Regions from separate parts of the Halomonas sp. BDJS001 genome, predicted to be linked through region 1. Evidence: predicted binding sites of a transcription regulator. Region 1 holds the regulator's gene; each other region holds the start of a gene.
What was found. Region 1 encodes FNR, which switches genes on or off when oxygen is low (the NO sensors DNR and NnrR bind a similar motif). Its sites were predicted from a motif close to TTGATNTANATCAA; they were not measured.

Region 1 (4,453 bases):
CCTACCCTACGGCTCTGTCGTTTCACGACCAGTTTACGCCTGACGACCTGACCCAGGCGCTGGAGCGTAGCAATGCCAGTAAGCGTTCACTCTCACTGTATGTTCACGTACCCTTCTGCCGCAAGATCTGCTTCTACTGCGCGTGTAACAAAATCGCCACCAAGAACACCGCTCTGGCCGAGCCTTATATAGCCCGGCTAGACCGCGAGATGGTGCTGACTGCCCGCCACTTGAATACCTCACGACCAGTGGAGCAATTGCACTGGGGTGGCGGTACGCCGACCTTTCTCAGCTTGAATCAGATGGGTGACCTGATTGATCGCCTGGACGCCCGTTTTGGCCTTTCATCGTCTGCTGATCGCGATTACGCCATTGAGATAGACCCTCGCGAAGCGGATGTGTTTACCCTGCGTCACCTACAGTCGTTAGGCTTTAACCGTATTAGTCTGGGCGTGCAGGATTTAAGCCCGCTGGTGCAGAAAGCGATTAACCGCATTCAGCCTCGGGTACTTACCGAAACGCTGATGGAGGAGGCGCACCGCCTGGGCTTTCGCTCGCTCAATATTGATCTTATTTACGGGTTACCGTTTCAGACAGAAAAGAGCTTTGCGAATACGCTTCGCCAGGTAATTGACCTCAACCCCGCGCGTCTTTCCGTGTTTAATTACGCGCACATGCCGGAGCGATTTGCCCCCCAGCGGCGTATTAACGTCGACGACTTGCCGGGTGGCGAAGAGAAATTGGCAATTCTGCGCGCCACCATCGAGATGCTTACCGCGGCAGGCTACGTGCATATCGGCATGGATCACTTTGCCCGCCCTGACGATAGCCTGGCCATTGCCCAGCGCGACGGTTCGCTACAGCGCAACTTCCAAGGCTACTCCAGCCACGCCCAGTGCGATTTAATCGGGCTTGGCGTTTCGGCAATTTCGCGCATCGATGACGTCTATGCGCAGAACCCTAGCGACCTGGCGCGCTATGAAGCGGCGTTGGATCAAGGCAAGCTTGCCACCGTACGCGGCGTGCGGCTGAGTGACGACGACCTAATCCGCCGGGATGTGATTGAGCGGCTGATGTGCGATATGGGCATTGATCTGGCGGCGGTCAGCCAGCGCTGGAACATTGATGCCCCCCGCTATTTTGCACCCGCGCTGGAACGTTTACAGGGCGCCGAGCAAGATGGCCTAATCATCCGTAGAGGTGATCAACTTATTGCCACGCCCATGGGGCGGCTGCTTATTCGCCATTTAGCCATGGCGTTCGATGCCCATCTTTCTGGGCAAACGGGACAGCGCTACTCTAAGATTGTCTAATCATCTTATTGCAGGCATGCTAACGCCACTACAATAAGTAAGAATTTACTAATTTTACCCTGACCCACTCAAGGAGCATCGTATGTTGGAACCCATGAGCAGCCGGCGCTCGCTACTCCACGAAGCGCGCTGCCAAACCTGCAGCCTTAGCTCGCTGTGCCTGCCGCTTGCCCTTGAGTTGGACGATATGGGGCAGTTCGATGCGATTATTCGCCGCCGTGCGCCGCTGAAAAAAGGCGAGCCTCTGTTTCGCCAAGGTGACACTTTCACCAGCGTTTACGCGGTGCGTTCAGGGAGTTTGAAACAGATCACCGCTGAAGGTAACGGCAGCGAACAGTTGACAAACTTCTACCTGCCCAGTGAACTGGTGGGACTGGATGGCATTGACGAAGAGCACTACCCCGGTAGCGTTATTGCACTGGAAACCACCACCGTCTGCGAGATCCCTTTTGACCGTCTGGATCTACTCTCGGAAGAGATCCCTGAGCTACGTGGCCAGCTGTATCGCAGCATGAGCAAAGAGTTACGTGATGATCGTCGTATGATGCGTCTGCTGTCGCGTAAAACCGCGGATCAGCGGCTGGCGAGCTTCCTGATTACGCTCTCGGATCGTTTTCGTCGCCGGGGCTACTCACCCTATAGTTTTCGCCTCTCAATGCCCAGAGCCGATATTGGCAACTACCTGGGCTTAGCAGTGGAAACCGTCAGCCGCATTTTAAGCCGCTTTCAGCAGCAGAACGTGGTAGCGGTTTCCGGGCGAGAGGTCAATATTCTCGACATGCCGCGCTTGATTACCCTCGCTGAAGAGGAAGAGCAAACGGTTAGCTGACGTTAAAGGCCTGGATGCGCCCTGCCAGCAGTTCCGCCTGTTTGGCCTCTAAGCCTTCAAAATCAAACAGGCTGCGGTCTGCCAACTGGGAGGGCGCAATATTGGTCACCGCTTTAAACATGCTTTCCAGGCGGCCCGGAAACTTTTTGTCCCACTCGGCGAGCATCTCTTTGACCACCTGACGCTGCATATTGGGCTGTGAGCCGCAGAGGTTGCAGGGGATGATCGGGAATTCCATCAACCGCGAAAATTCAGCAATATCAGCCTCTTTGCAGTAAGCCAATGGGCGAATAACGATATTTTTTCCATCATCGGATAACAGCTTGGGCGGCATCGCTTTCAGGTTGCCGCCGAAGAACATATTCAGAAACAGGGTTTCGAGGATATCTTCCCGATGATGGCCAAGAGCAATCTTATTGGCGCCAATCTCTTCGGCAAACCCATACAGCGAGCCACGCCGCAGCCGTGAACAGAGCGCGCAGGTGGTTTTGCCTTCTGGGGTCTTCTCCTTCACCACCGAATAGGTATCGCGCTCGACAATATGGTACTCCACGCCCAGCTTATCCAGATAGGCAGGCAGCACGTGTTCGGGAAAACCCGGCTGCTTCTGATCCAGATTGACCGCCACCAGTGAAAAATTAACCGGCGCATTGCGCTGCAAGTTGCGCAGAATCTCCAGCATGGTGTAGCTGTCCTTGCCGCCGGATAGGCACACCATCACGCGGTCGCCTTCATTGATCATTTGGTAATCAATAATCGCATTGCCCACTTCCCGGCGCAGACGCTTTTGCAGCTTGTTAAATTCACGCTTCTGCTTGGCATCAGCCAGCTCTGGCTGGTTTTGCTCAGCGTTAGCTGGGGTGGCTACAACTGTATCAAGGTGAGCAGGATCAAAGTGATCAAGAGATTGCATGGTATAGGCACTGCCGAGGGTATGGTGAAGAGAAGAGGTGCTACACAGAAATAATTGGGGGCTATTCTAACAACACTCTTCGCCTTGACCCAACTACTCGTGGCTCCTCCCTAAGCAGCCTGTGCCATAACACGCTGCAGGCGCATATACAGCAGTGCGCTGGCGGTGGCCTCGCCCAGTACGCTCTGCACGCCCATGGCGGGCACCTGCCAGCATGCCAACGCCTGGGTGAAGCTGCTGGGCGCTTCTACCTGGGGATGCAGTCGCCGCAGTTGGCGCTGATGCAGTCTCGCCACATCGACTTGGGCATTGGGCAGAGCAAAATTTAGCCGCTTGGTAAGCAGTGTATTCAACGCCCCAATACGCTGCTCCAACTGCCAGCCCACTATGGGTCGATTGCCGATAAATTCCACTAACGCGCTCAAGTTAGCGCTGCTTGGCGGCTGCACCTCCCCGGCCTCGCACAGCAAATGATGACGGCGCAGCGTCGCGCTCTCGGGCTGTTTCGTATTGCCTAGCGTCATCACAAAAGCGCGGCTGGTTCGTACCTGCTGCTGGCTTAGCGCCACCGCAGCCAAGCTGATCACCGGCGATGACGACGTGGGCGCTGTCGTACAGGCGAGTGCTACCAGCTCCTCGCCCATATAAGGTTGAAACAGCCAGGCATAGGGAGAGTCTGCACAACGCCGACGATCACTTTCGCGGCGCAACAAGGTGCGCAATGAACCGCTAAATAGCGCTACGTGTCGATCTAACAGCCGCATTCCGCTCACGAATACTCCAAATGATAACGATGGGAAAGCCGCTGCTTAAAGTCTTTGACAATATGCATCGCTTCGCGCAGAAGGTCGCGCTCCAGGGAAGAGAGGTTTTGCACGACAACGCGATTAGCGCGACTGCCGTTTTGGGAGTTAGCTTCTTTTGTGTCCGAAGACGTTTCCAACGCGTTAAGCTGTTGTTTAAGACGCAGCTCAGAAAACAGCGCCAGGGCCTCCCCCAGATCCTCTGCAAAACGACGATCCAGGCGACCATCCGCCGCTAGCGCATCCAGGCGGTCAAAGGTTGAGGTAGCTTTAATCCGCCGTTCAAGCGCCATGGTGCGCACACCGTGAACAATCGGAAAGATGCCACCTTTCTTAATATCGATACCGTGCTGAGGCTTTTTCAGCGAGCCAAACAGCGTCAGCGGGGTCGAGAAACGCAGCGCCGTGCGGGCGAAATAGGAGAGCAGCAGCTCATCGCTCGAACAGCGTTCAAACAGCTCATCACGAACACTTTCAAGCAGGCTTGGGTTACCCGCCACTGCGTGGGCATCGAGCATAATCGCCAGCTTCATCAGGCTGTCGCCATCGCGCTCCCTGGCCCACTTGGCAATATTGCCCTTCCACTGCGATACCG
Region 2 (4,453 bases), 510 kb from region 1:
GCTTGGCTCGCTTTCGAGCTTTTGAATAAAGTGGCAGTGCCAGTGAAGCCGGGAGGCGAAGGCGCGCAGTGAGCGCGACCAAGCGGTGTCTTCAGCATGCTTTTTTCGTTGGCGGCGCAGCGACTGCACCACTTCGCGTATGGAGAGGGTGCCCCAGGCCAAATGGGGCGAAAGCCGCGAGCCAAATTCCCAGGCCAGTAGTGGTTTAGACAGTGAGCCGCGATAGCGCCGCCCGCGCTGGCTTACAAAGCTGCGCCACACTGCGCGGCCTTCGCTGCGGCCACCGGGCTGCCGCTCGGGGCATGGCGTGGTATCAAACCCCAGCGTCAGGCTGTGAAGCTGCCCAACGTCAATGTGGTGAAAGTATTGCCACTCCTCAGCCGCTTGAGCGTTTTGCGGGGCTGGGAAGGTAGGTGCCGTCATGAGCGTTTCCCACTGATTTTCCCAGGCGTAGCGATCTTCCGATCTGGACTTCAAACCACGCACTACGCCGTGCTGGCGTGATTCCTGCCAATTAACGTCATGCTTTCGGCACCAGGTATGAACGCTAAGATCGCGGGCAAAGCTCCAGGCGTTGCCGGTCTCTGCATGGGAGTGAAGAGCAAACTCGCCGTAATGGGTTTTCAGGGCGTCCAGCAAATCGACAATATCGCCTTGCCAAAGACACAGCGGCAGGCCCAGTGTTTCCAATGCGTTTGAAAGGTCTGCCAGTGAGTCCGCGGCAAACTGCCAATGGCGCAGGGCGCTGTCTGGCGCTTGCCACTGGCCGGGTTCAATGGCAAATACGGGCAGTACTGGGCCAGCCATGGCGGCGTTGGCAAGCGGCGCATGATCATGAATACGTAAATCGCGTTTGAACCAAACAACCTGGATAGGTGCCTTAGCCATGCCGTACCTTGCGGTTGAGGGCTATTCGGCGCTAAGTCTATTCGCCACTGAAATGTGACGTTACCATCAAGCTACCGTTTGCCAAATGAACCCAACAGGGCCAACTCTGCAGGAACAAACCCGTAGGAGAGTAACGATGTATATTGCCATGAACCGTTTTCGGATTGCCCCAGGCCGCGAAGAGGACTTTTTAGAGGTGTGGCGCAACCGCGACTCTCACCTGGATGAAGTGCCGGGCTTCAAACAGTTCAAGATGCTGCAGGGTGAAAGCCAGGAAGATCACACCGTGTTTATCTCCCACAGCGTGTGGGAATCGGAAGAGGCCTTCCGTGACTGGACTAAGTCAGACGCATTCCGGAAGGCCCACGCCAATGCCAAAGCGCCCGAAGGTATTTATCTTGGCCCGCCTAAATTTGAAGGTTATGAGGTGGTGCTGTAAGGCGGCACGGCTAAACGAAGCAGATTGTCAGCGGGGCGCCTGCCCCGCTTTGGGCGCTTTAAAACAGTGCCAAGCCAATCGACAGCAGCACGCTGTAAAGCAGTGTCGAAATAGCGGTTTTCTTCAGCATGCCGGTCAGGATCTCGCCATCATGGGTATGGCGTAGTGTTCTGGCGGCATCCGTTAACGGCTTGGCTACCAGCAGGCAGCTCCACCCCACCAGCGGTACAGGGAGCGCGACTAGGTAAACCAGCGTTAGCAGTAGCGCCAACCCCAGTAGTGCCCAGTGGTAGTTAATCGCGTTTTCGCGACCTAGCCGCACCGCCAGGGTGATCTTGCCGTTGCGTGCATCACTTTCTATATCCCGCACGTTGTTCACATTGAGTACGGCGGTCGCCAGCAGCCCGCAAGCGGCGGCGGGGAGCAACGGTAGCCAGCTTAGCTGGTGGGTGTGCAGGTAGTAGGTACCCAGCACGCCGAGCAGTCCAAAAAACATAAAGACCGCAATATCGCCAAATCCCCGGTAGCCGTAGGGAGTACCGCCGAGCCCAACGGTGTAGGTGACCGCCGCCAATAGCGCAGCCGCCCCTAACAGTATAAAGGTGAGTATCTGCTCCCACTGGTTCCCAAAGGCGGCAAGCAGTAATAACAGCCCCAATAACGCGGCGGTGAGGGCCGCAACCACCATTCCTTTGCGCATCGTTTCGGCGCTAAGCAAACCAGACGAGACCGCTCGGGCAGGGCCTATGCGCTGATCATCATCAGCGCCGGAGGCGGCATCACCGTAATCGTTGGCTAGATTAGACAGCACCTGTAGCGCAATGGCGGTCAGCAGGGCGAGCACAAGCACCGCACCATTAAAGGCATCCACGCTAGTCGCTAGCCCGGTACCCAGCAGAATAGAAGCGCACGCCAGCGGTAACGTACGGGGGCGAGCGGCTAGCAGCCAAGCTTGGTAGTGGCGGCGCTTACTGTTTTGTTGCATTGCGTCGATATTCCTGTTGACCGTTGTCATTTAATAAACATTCGGCAATGTATGATTAAGTGCTAAAAAGTAGATCTACGTCAAACTATGCCGCGTCATCTTGCTCCACACTGCAACAATCCCTTGAGTAGGAGTTTACGTGATGATTGGCGACTTATTTAGACATAACAAATATATGGCGGTAGTTTGGTTACTGCTACGGCTCTATTTAGGCATCACTTGGCTGACGCTTGGCATCGGTAAGATAACCGGTGGTTTTAATGCCGAAGGCTTTCTAAGCAATGCCGTGGCCAATCCCGTGATGCGAGAAGGAAGTGCGGTTTACCCTAATTATGTCGCCTTCCTTGAGAATTTCGCGCTGCCCTATGCGGATGTTATTAACGTCATTATACCGCTAGGGGAGATGTTGGTTGGCCTGGGTTTAATCGTTGGTGTGTTGACCTCGTTTGCTGCGTTTTTCGCCATTGTGATGAACATGTCCTTTTTGATGGCGGGCACGGTGTCTACCAATCCATGGATGATTGCACTGACGTTCTTTTTGCTGGTAGCAGGCGCCAATGCCGGTCGGCTTGGCGGCGATCGCTGGGTGCTACCCTATATTAAAGATAAGCTAGGCTTAAGGTACCCAGCGGTCGTCAGCAAGTAATTGAAAATGCTGGCCTAACAGGCGAACTATGCACTCTAACCCTATTGAAGCCCTCAGGCATCAGCTTGCTACGCTTTGTGATGCCGCTCAAAAAGGGGTTATCCGCTTAAGTACCCCGTGTCAGGTGAACGACATGATGGGGTGGCTAAACATGCAGAGCGTTTATCCCCGTCTCTACTGGCAATCACGTGATGTGGGGGCCGTTGAGTATGTGGTGCTGGGGGCTGTTAACGCTTTTGATTCACTAGCGGCACTGGAGGCTGATCTTGCTGCGCTGATCGATATCGGTGGCCAGCAGCCCGACTTTTTTGGCGGTATGGCCTTCGACCCTGGTACGCCGGGGTGGGAGCACTTTCCTGCCTTCCACTTTGTGCTGCCGCGTATCGAGCTTAAACGTCACCAAGGAGGCGCGACGCTGTCACTGAATCTACGTTTCGATGACCGCTGCCCCAGTGCCGAAATCGCCCAGGCTCATGCCTGTTTAGCCGCCTTGGCAGCAGAGCAGCCGCTGCCTCGTTTGCAGCCTCTGGTTTACCAGCGTGAAGACTGCCCCAGTCAACAGGAGTGGGCGGCTTGGGTGGGGCTGGTGACGAACCCCGACCACCTAGTGCATACGCCCAAGGTGGTGCTTTCTCGTGAAACTCGCCTGACAACACCTGAAACGCCTAACCCTTGGGCGCTATTGTCACGCTGGCAGGCCGGTGCCGCTGACTGTTTTCACTTTGGCATCCAGTTGACACCCCATGAGGCGTTTATCGGCTGTCCGCCGGAGCAGTTATATAAGCGTGACGGTCGGCACTTAACCACCGAGGCGCTGGCAGGCACGACGCGCCGTGGGCGTGACGCCGAGCAAGATCTGGCGTTTGCCGCTGAGCTACTGGCAGATAAGAAAAACACGCTGGAAAATCAGTGCGTTTATCAGCAAATCTTGGCCCAGCTTGAGCAGCTTTCTTCACAAGTCCAAATGGGTGAGGCGCATATTGTTAAGCTGCGCTCGGTGCAGCATATTCGCCGACTGATCCACGCCGAATTACACCATAGCGTCACCGACCACTCTTTGCTCTCCTCACTGCCACCGACTCCGGCGGTGGGCGGCGTTCCTCGCGAGTCAGCGCTAACGTTTATTCGTCAGCATGAGCGCCATCAACGCGGTTGGTATTCAGGGGTGTTCGGGAGAATCAGCCACGCCAGTAGCGACCTCGCCGTGACTATTCGTTGCGCCCATATCGATTCAGAAATGATCCGGCTCTATGCCGGTGCTGGCATTGTGGCGGGCTCCCAGCCGGACGAAGAGTGGCGGGAGCTGGACAGTAAAATCGCCGATATTATGTCGCTGCTAGGAATGGGATAACACATATGACAGCTTCTACATCGAGCGGTTTTGCGCAAGCGCACGCTACCTTTAATCATGTTTGGTCGGCGCTAATGCTGGAGGAGCTTTATCGCTTAGGCGTGCGTGATGTGGTGCTGGCGCCCGGCTCGCGCTCATCGCCGC
Region 3 (4,453 bases), 670 kb from region 1:
TCGGCCTGGTTCTCTTAGCGTATGCATCTCCTGGCACCACCGTTCGTGGCTTACTGGTAGGTGCCATTGGCCTAATATGCGGCATGGTAGGTTTCGATACGTTAACCGATGTTCCCCGCTTCACGTTTGACACTCGCATCTTGCAAGGGGGAGTCGAATTGGTACCGCTTTGTGTAGGATTATTTGGCTTGGCCGAAGTACTGAAACACCTTCATGCCTCTCATCAGGCTGCACCTACGGTTAACATAAAAGCAACTCAGCGTACCCAGATGAAAGTAAGGTCACTACTGAAACGCTGGAAATCCATGCTACGGGGTTCGCTGATTGGTGCCTTTGTTGGCGCTATTCCTGCCGCGGGGTCGGCCATCGCGGTTGCGATTGCCTACGCCCAGGAAATGCGTTTTTCCAAACACCCTGAGCAATTTGGTCAGGGTGCAATTGAGGGGGTAGTTGCTCCAGAGGCTGCCAACAGTTCGAGCATAGGCGGCACCATGATTCCCATGATGACACTGGGTGTACCAGGAGATGCCATCACAGCGGTACTGATGGGGTCGCTATTGATTCATGGTTTACGTCCAGGGCCAATGCTATTTGCCGAAAACCCGCAAATGGTTTCCAGCATTTATGCAGGCTTTCTTATTGCGCTTCTTCTGACACTCATCATTGGTCTTTTACTGATGCGCTGGCTTCCCGTGATTCTACGCATTCCTTCCCATGTGTTACTGATCGGCATTGCTCTGCTCTGTGTTGTCGGCGCCTATGCCATCCGTAACAGCATGGCTGATGTGTATATCATGCTATTTTTCGGGGCACTGGGGTATCTGCTGCATCTTCTATCACTGCCGAGCGCACCGCTGGCGTTCGGCCTCATTCTGGGGCCACTCCTAGAAGAGAATCTGCGGCGCAGTCTTATTCTGGGGCGTGGCTCCTGGGATCTGTTCCTGAATAGCCCAATAGCAATGAGTCTCTTAGCCCTATCAATCTTTGCTATCGTCCTACCTTTCATAGCACCACTGTGGGTTCGCTTTAAAAGCGACCTACAGCGATTAAAGGTACCTTTTTGATAACCTGATTAGGTAACAGAAGAATCAGCGTTCATTTTTCCAGCAGATGCATTAAGGCAACCCGCTCTGCCGGATTGAGATTTTTCATGGTCTGATCGCTAATTTGCTTGGCACTGGGCACCATGCCCTCGACTAATGTCTCGCCAGGCTCGGTGATCACGACCATGACTTTGCGTTGATCATTGGGGTCGGTGGTTAGTGAGATCCACCCCCGCGCTTTAAGACGTTTAATGACGCCGCGGATAGTGGCTGGATCAATCGCCGTGGCGTTGACGATATCGGTTAACGAGCTGGGGCCGCGCTCCATCACCGTGCACAGCGTTACAAACTGTATGGCCGTGAGCTGTTTATCGCTGCTGTAGCGCTGAAAAATAGCCGTATGCCGCTGGTAGGCTTTACGCAGTAGATGGCCTACTTGCTCAGAAAAATCATACCCCTGCTCTGAAGGCGTAGAGTGCTCGCCGGAAGACGAGTGTTTGAACGCACTATCCATTGTCATTCCATATCCTTAATCTATTGGCGACGTCGTGTATCGAGTATGGCACTGGTTAACAAAATGATGCATCAACGTATGAAATACTCCTTGCGCTGGATCAATTCATCATGCTTTTATGGCGTACACGCTATAATTTTACCTTAGTTATCGCTCTTTCATCACCTAAAATTCATCCGCACTGATCATCGTAAACGCGAGCGTGGGAGGCAGACATGGCTGACAAATCAGACTATACAAGAGAGTCACTGCTGTATGGGTCTGATGTCCTGGTGATCTATCGCGACCCGGTTACGCCCCCCAAGCCCGCGCCCGGACAGCCAGGTACACACTCAAACTTCACCCCCCATGAGCCCGAAATATTCATTGCCGTATTGAGCGATAGTCATATCGTGGCTTTCAACGGCCACGTAGACCTGGGCACCGGCATACGCACGGCGCTCGCTCAAATTGTTGCAGAAGAGCTTAGCGTCGCGTTCGACAGCGTCACCATGGTGCTGGGCAACTCCGTTGAAGCCCCCAACCAAGGCCCTACCATTGCCAGCGCGTCGATTCAGATCACTGCTGAGCCTCTACGCCGAGCGGCGGCCCAGGCGCGGGAGTACCTATTAACACTGGCAGCAGAGCACTTTGACACTGAGCGCTCGCTACTTAGCTGCCAGAACGGCGCTATTTCGCCAAGTGATAATAACCGCTCATCCGTGAGCTTCGGGGAGTTACTGCTAGGTACCCGTCATGCGTTAAAGCTCGCCGATGAGGTGCCGCTTAAGCCGGTCAGCCATTATACCCTGGTCGGCCAATCGACCTCCCGCGTGGATATACCCGCCAAGGCTACCGGGCAATTGACCTTTATCCACGACCTACGCCTGCCCAACATGCTGCATGGGCGAGTGATTCGCCCGCCTTATGTAGGCCATGATAGCGGTGACTTTATTGGCAACAGTTTAATCGCGGTAGATGAAAGCTCTGTGGCGCATTTGCCCGGTGTGATAAGCGTCGTCGTGGTCGGTGACTTTGTTGGCGTGGTGGCCGAGCGTGAAGAGCAGGCTGCTGCCGCAGCCAAACAGCTAAAGATCCAGTGGCGCCCCATCGAAGGCTTACCTCAGTTGGACAACATAGAGCAAGCACTGCTCGACCTGCCCAGCAAGCAGCGCATTCTCCTCGAAGAGGGTGATCTCGACAGTGCTCTGGCCGCCGCCGACCAACCGCTCAATCGCCACTATGTGTGGCCTTTCCAACTGCATGGCTCCATTGGCCCTTCGTGCGCTGTCGCCGATGCCAATGAAGATGGCCTTCACGTATGGTCGGGCACCCAAAATCCGCACAGCCTGCGCGCCGACCTTGCCCGCCTTACCGGTTTGGATGAAGGCGTTATCACCATTACCCGCATGGAAACCTCGGGCTGCTATGGCCGCAACTGCGCCGACGACGTTGGCGCGGATGCAGTGCTGCTGTCTCAGGCGGTTGGCCGTCCTGTCCGAGTGCAACTAACCCGTGAGCAGGAGCACACCTGGGAGCCTAAAGGGGCTGCTCAGTATATGGCCATCCAGGGCGGCTTGAACGCAGATGGCAGCCCAGCAGGTTATCGTTTTAATACGCGCTACCCCTCTAACAGTGCGCCCACCCTGGCACTGCTGCTGACCGGTGCGGCCTCACCGATTGATATCCCCTTTGAGATGGGGGATCGAACGTCGGTGCCGCCCTACCGCTACCCTCATCGCCAAATAGTATGCGACGACGTCCCGACCCTGGTGCGCGCCTCCTGGCTGCGTGGTGTCTCGGCGCTGCCCAGCACCTTCGCCCACGAAAGCTATATTGATGAACTCGCCTACTTGGCGGGTGAAGATCCTGTCGCCTATCGGTTGCGCTATTTAGCCGATAACCGCGCCTGCGAGCTTGTCGAAGCGCTAGCCGAACGGGCGAGCTGGCAACCTGGTACCGCTAACGCCAATCCGCGTAACGATGGCGAGTGGCGCTACGGCCGCGGGTTCGCTTACGCCCAGTACGTACATAGCAAATTTCCAGGCTTTGGCGCCGCGCTCGCCGCCTGGGTGATTGAGCTTAAAGTCAATGTGCAGAGTGGGCGGATTGTCGTCGAGAACCTATATGTAGGCCAGGATGCAGGCTTGATGGTGAACCCCGCTGGCGTTCGCCATCAGGTGCATGGCAATGTGATCCAGATGCTCAGTCGTACTTTAAAGGAGCGGGTAACCTTTGAGGATGGTTTACCGACCAGCAGAGAATGGGGCGGCTACCCTATTCTGCGTTTCTCGGAGCTTCCTACCATCGATGTCATGCTGCTTGACCGCCCTGAACTGCCCCCACTCGGCGTTGGGGAGTCCGCCTCACTGCCCGGCGCTCCCGCGATTGCCAACGCGCTTTTTGATGCCACAGGGGTACGCTTTACCCATCCCCCTTTTACTCCTGACACCATTCGCGATGCGCTGAAAGCCGCCTTTCGACTCCCCATGGAGGCGACGAGTTAATGCACCATCTTGATCTACAGGTTATCGAACGGGCACTGAAGTGGGCCAACCAGGGACTGACCGTTTGGCTATGCACAGTTATGAAAACCTTTGGCTCGGCCCCCCGGGAGCCGGGTGCCATGCTGGCCGCATGTTCGACAGGCGACTATCTAGGGTCACTGTCGGGTGGCTGTGTCGAAGAAGACTTTATCGCAAGGCTTCAAAAGGGTGAGTTTAACGAACCGGTTCAACGGGTGCGCTATGGCGGGGATGCTGATCCAGCGAATATTCGTTTACCCTGCGGTGGCAGCCTTGAAGTACTTGTTGAACGGCTAACGCCCAGCACCGAAAACCTCACTCACCTAGAAGTGATGCATGCCACGTTACTGGGTCGCCAACCGCTCATCCGCTGCGTCAAATTGGATGGCAGC
Region 4 (4,453 bases), 500 kb from region 1:
ACCGGGCTTGGGCCCGTGCCGTAGGGAGTAAGAATGCCCATAAAGCCGAGTGTGGGGAGTAGCAGCAGGATAAACATCTGCATATCCAGCCCGGCAATGCCCGATGCCGCCGCCAGGATCACCGGCAGCAGGGCGGTAACGTGGGCCGTTACGCTGGCAAAGAAGTAGTGCAGTAGGTAGAAGATAACCACCAGTGCCACCATGGCCATCAGCGGATTGAAGTGGCTTATCTGCCCGCCGACCACACCGCCAAACCAGTTAACGAATCCCACCTGGCTGAGACGCCCGCGAGCGCCACCAGAGTGGCAAACCATACAAAGGTATTCCAGGCGGCTCGGTTATCGAGAATATCGCTCCAGGTCACAATGCCGGTTAACAGCATGCCGCAGATCACCAGTAGACCTACCAGCGATCCAGAGATAATGTCGCCCGCGAAAATCCACAGCATCAGGGCAGTCACCACCATCATGACCAGCATGATTTCATGACGGGTCAGTGCCCCTAGCTTGGTTAACTCCTGCCGCGCCCAGTCGGAGATTTCACTGCCTGCTTTCACTTCGGGTGCGCATAGCCAGTAGCTCAGCAGCGGCACCAGCAGAAGCAGCAGAATGCCGGCAGGTGCTACTGCCATAAACCACTGCCCCCAATTGACCTGGATACCGGTGGTGCTTTCGGTTAACGCGATCGCCAACAGATTGGGCGCCAGGGCGGTCAAAAATAGCGAACTGGTGACGCAAGTAGACGCCAACGCTGTCCACATCAGAAAGCTGCCCATGCGTTTCATGCTGGGGTCGTTGGGGTGGGAGTCGTAAAGCGGCGGCAGGTTACGAATCACGGGGAAGATCGTGCCCGCACTGCGCGCCGTATTGGAAGGCGTAAACGGCGCCAGAATGCCATCGGCAATCATCACCGCATAACCCAGGGTTAAGGTGCGCTTGCCCATTGCTTTGACCAGCCAGAGCGATATCCGCCTACCAAGGCCGGTTTTTTCATACCCCAAGGCAAACATAAAGGCACCAAAAATCAGCCATACCGTCGAGTTGGTAAAGCCCGACACCGCCCACGAAAAGGCCTGGTTAGCGGCATTAAACCCATCAGCGGCCAGTTGTTCCGGAGAGTACAGCACCCATCGAGAAAGCAGTGCGACCAGAGTGACTCCGATTAGGCCCACCACTGCGCCCGGTAGCGGTTCAAGAATCAAGCCCACTACGCAGCCGAGGAAAACGGCGAAAAAATACCATGCATGAGGGGCAAGCCCCGGGGGCGTGGGTATCAGCGCGACGATGATAGCGACTGCAAGCGGCGCTAACAGTTTCCATCGCGGTGAGGGTTGAGCATTGGTCGTCATGCGGCACCTCTCTCTTCAGTTTTTGCAGTAAGGTCTTCTTTGTCGTTTGGTAGGCAGCCATCTGCCTGCAGTGAGTGGCTTGAAGAGTAGGTGCTGCGGCGCGGGGGGAACAGCAATACCGGCTCGATTTTCCACTTGCTTGACGCACGTCAATAGTTCTTTCGACTAATGAGCAGGGCCTGTCATAGGCGTGGTAAGTTGGAGTGATGAAAGGGCACCGAAGAGTGTCGCCGGTACCACCTTTGACTTGGCTAATGGAAGGGGTTGTCATGCAGCAGCGAGATTTCGATATCGTCATTGTTGGTGGGGGTGGGGCGGGCTTGCGCGCGGCTATCGGGGCTGCTGAACAAGCCAAGGAGCAGGGCTCTCCCCAGCGCATAGCGCTGCTCTCCAAGGTTTACCCCATGCGCTCCCATACCGTGGCCGCTGAGGGCGGCGCAGCGGCCGTTACCAGTGCCGAGGATACTCACCAGGCGCATTTTGACGACACGGTGTCCGGCGGTGACTGGCTGGTTGAGCAGGGCGTCGTCGACTACTTTGTCCATCATGCCTATCAAGAACTGGTGCAGATGGAGCGCTGGGGCTGCCCCTGGAGCCGCAAGGAAGATGGCCAAGTGCAAGTGCGTCGCTTTGGCGGCATGAAAACGGCCCGCACCTGGTTCGCGGCTGATAAAACCGGCTTCCATATGCTCCATACCCTGTTTCAGACCTCGCTGAAATACCCCGAGATCGAGCGTTTCGACGAATACTTCGTGCTCGACCTCGCCGTCCATGAGGGCGCGGTGATCGGCGTGATTGCGCTGCAGATCGCCACCGGCGAATTGACCCTGCTGCGTGCCAAAGCAGTAGTGCTTGCCACCGGCGGCGCGGGACGCTTGTTCCGTTTCAACACCAATGCGGGCATTGTCACCGGCGATGGGATGGCGATGGCTTATCGCCACGGTGTGGCGCTGCGCGATATGGAGTTTGTTCAGTATCACCCCACAGGCTTACCCGGCTCCGGCATTTTGATTACTGAAGCGTGCCGGGGCGAAGGCGGTATTCTGCTCAATAAAGAAGGCTATCGTTATCTGCAGGATTATGGCCTTGGCCCGGAAACGCCGCTGGGTAAACCGGAGAACAAGTATATGGAGCTGGGCCCGCGGGACAAGCTCTCCCAGGCCTTCTGGCAGGAGCAGCAGGCGGGTCGCACCGGCAAGTTTGGCGACAGCGATGTGGTCTATCTTGATCTGCGCCACTTGGGTGAAAAAACCATTCTGGAGCGCCTGCCGTTTATCTGCGAGCTGGCCAAATCCTATATCAACGTCGACCCGGTGAAAGAGCCCATCCCCATTCGCCCAGCGGTTCACTACACCATGGGCGGTATTCAAACCAATCCACAGTGCGAAACCTCCATTGCCGGGCTCTACGCCGCCGGGGAGTGTGCTTCGGTGGGTCTGCACGGCGCCAATCGATTGGGCTCTAACTCGCTGACAGAACTACTGGTGTTTGGCCGCTTGGCCGGTGAACAGGCAAGCAAGCGCGCAGCGCAAACCGAGTGGGCCGATGAGCGCCTGCTGGAAGCGCAAGGCGATCGTCAGCAAGCCAAGCTACTGCGGTTATGCGACGGCACCGGCAGTGCGGAGAACTGGGTAGAACTCAAGCACGCCATGGTGCAGGCCATGGAGAGCGGTTGTGGCATTTACCGCACCGAAGAGGGCATGCGCCACTCGCTGGAGACCATGCGCCAACTGCGCGCGCGCTTTAACAAGGTTCGCGTTAACGATACCAGCAAGATTTTTAATACCGAGTTACTGGAATGCCTTGAACTGGAGTGTGGACTGGATATTGCCGAAGCCTCCTGTTTGGGTGCGCTTGAGCGCCGTGAGTCCCGCGGCGCCCACCAGCGCTTGGATGAAGGTATGCAGAAGCGCGATGATGTTAACTACCTCAAGCATAGCCAGGTGTTCTACCAAGGCGATGGCCATGCCGAGCTGCGCTGGCAGGACGTCGATGTACGGTTTTCCGCCCCGGCGGAGAGGGCCTATGGCGATGCGGGCAAGGGGGGCAAGGTATGAACAGCCAACAGATCAGCACCAAACACATTAGCGTCAAACGCTATCTGCCAGACAGCTCGGCTGAACCCTATTGGCAGCAGTACGAACTGCCGGTGGACGATAGCACCTCGCTGCTGGATGCCCTCAACCACATTAAAGAGCAGCTCGATAGCACGCTGAGCTACCGCTGGTCGTGCCGCATGGCGATCTGTGGCTCCTGCGGGGTCATGGTGAACGGCATTCCCAAGCTGGGCTGCAAAACCTTCTTGCGCGATTATGAGGGCGAAATTCGTATCGAGCCGCTGGCCCACTTCCCTGTGCAGCGGGATTTGGTGGTGGACATGGAGATATTCCTTGAGCACCTGGCGGCGGTGAAGCCCTACCTGATTGACGATAACCCGGTAAAACCGTTGGATCCCAATGCGCCGGAAACCTACCAGCAGTCACCCGAACAGCTCGCCCGCTATAAGCAGTTCGCCAACTGCATTAATTGTGGCCTCTGCTACTCCGCCTGCCCCCAGTTTGGGCTTAATCCGGAGTTTCTTGGCCCGGCGGCGTTAACGCTGGCTCACCGTTACAACCTGGACAGCCGAGACCACGGCAAAAAACAGCGCATGGCCGAGCTTAACCGCCACGACGGGGTATGGAGCTGCACCTTTGTGGGCTTCTGCTCCAAGGTTTGCCCCAAACACGTTGACCCCGCCGCGGCGGTCAATCAGGGCAAGGTTGAAGCGGCCAAACACACGCTTATTGCGCTGTTTAAAGGGTAGGGGAGGAACATCATGGATAAATCATCATCGCAACGCCTGCCGCCGCTGAAACGCAACTGGTGGCTAAAACACCGCTTTTTTAAACTCTATATGCTGCGCGAAGCCACGGTGCTACCGCTGGTGTTTTTCACGCTCTGTTTACTCGCCGGTATGGTTGCTCTGTTGCAAGGGGCGGAGAGTTGGCAGGGGTGGATCGCCTTTATGGGTTCGCCCATTGTGCTACTGCTGAATCTTCTAGCCCTGGCCGCCAGCCTGTTTCATGCCGCCACCTTCTTTGTGCTGTTCCCACGGGTAATGCC

Region 2: the regulator FNR is predicted to act here: its motif matches at 2,383-2,396, upstream of OM794_RS19425 (1,4-dihydroxy-2-naphthoate polyprenyltransferase).
Region 3: the regulator FNR is predicted to act here: its motif matches at 1,648-1,661, upstream of OM794_RS20170 (xanthine dehydrogenase family protein molybdopterin-binding subunit).
Region 4: the regulator FNR is predicted to act here: its motif matches at 1,488-1,501, upstream of frdA (fumarate reductase (quinol) flavoprotein subunit).

The regions. Positions count from the first base shown of each region.
Region 1 is NZ_CP110535.1:3,674,060-3,678,512, forward strand. Features, by position in the region: gene hemN (oxygen-independent coproporphyrinogen III oxidase) at 1-1,313, shown strand, start outside; gene fnr (fumarate/nitrate reduction transcriptional regulator Fnr) at 1,396-2,142, shown strand; gene ttcA (tRNA 2-thiocytidine(32) synthetase TtcA) at 2,135-3,055, opposite strand; gene OM794_RS17165 (DNA polymerase III subunit epsilon) at 3,166-3,819, opposite strand; gene OM794_RS17170 (DUF294 nucleotidyltransferase-like domain-containing protein) at 3,825-4,453, opposite strand, start outside.
Region 2 is NZ_CP110535.1:4,179,176-4,183,628, reverse strand. Features, by position in the region: gene OM794_RS19435 (cryptochrome/deoxyribodipyrimidine photo-lyase family protein) at 1-888, opposite strand, end outside; gene OM794_RS19430 (antibiotic biosynthesis monooxygenase family protein) at 1,025-1,327, shown strand; gene OM794_RS19425 (1,4-dihydroxy-2-naphthoate polyprenyltransferase) at 1,386-2,312, opposite strand; gene OM794_RS19420 (DoxX family protein) at 2,455-2,958, shown strand; gene OM794_RS19415 (isochorismate synthase MenF) at 2,987-4,309, shown strand; gene menD (2-succinyl-5-enolpyruvyl-6-hydroxy-3-cyclohexene-1-carboxylic-acid synthase) at 4,315-4,453, shown strand, end outside.
Region 3 is NZ_CP110535.1:4,342,032-4,346,484, forward strand. Features, by position in the region: gene OM794_RS20160 (tripartite tricarboxylate transporter permease) at 1-1,064, shown strand, start outside; gene OM794_RS20165 (MarR family winged helix-turn-helix transcriptional regulator) at 1,096-1,563, opposite strand; gene OM794_RS20170 (xanthine dehydrogenase family protein molybdopterin-binding subunit) at 1,773-4,043, shown strand; gene OM794_RS20175 (XdhC family protein) at 4,043-4,453, shown strand, end outside.
Region 4 is NZ_CP110535.1:4,172,235-4,176,687, reverse strand. Features, by position in the region: partial or broken gene OM794_RS19400 (anion permease) at 1-1,348, opposite strand, end outside; gene frdA (fumarate reductase (quinol) flavoprotein subunit) at 1,618-3,405, shown strand; gene OM794_RS19390 (succinate dehydrogenase/fumarate reductase iron-sulfur subunit) at 3,402-4,154, shown strand; gene OM794_RS19385 (fumarate reductase subunit C) at 4,167-4,453, shown strand, end outside.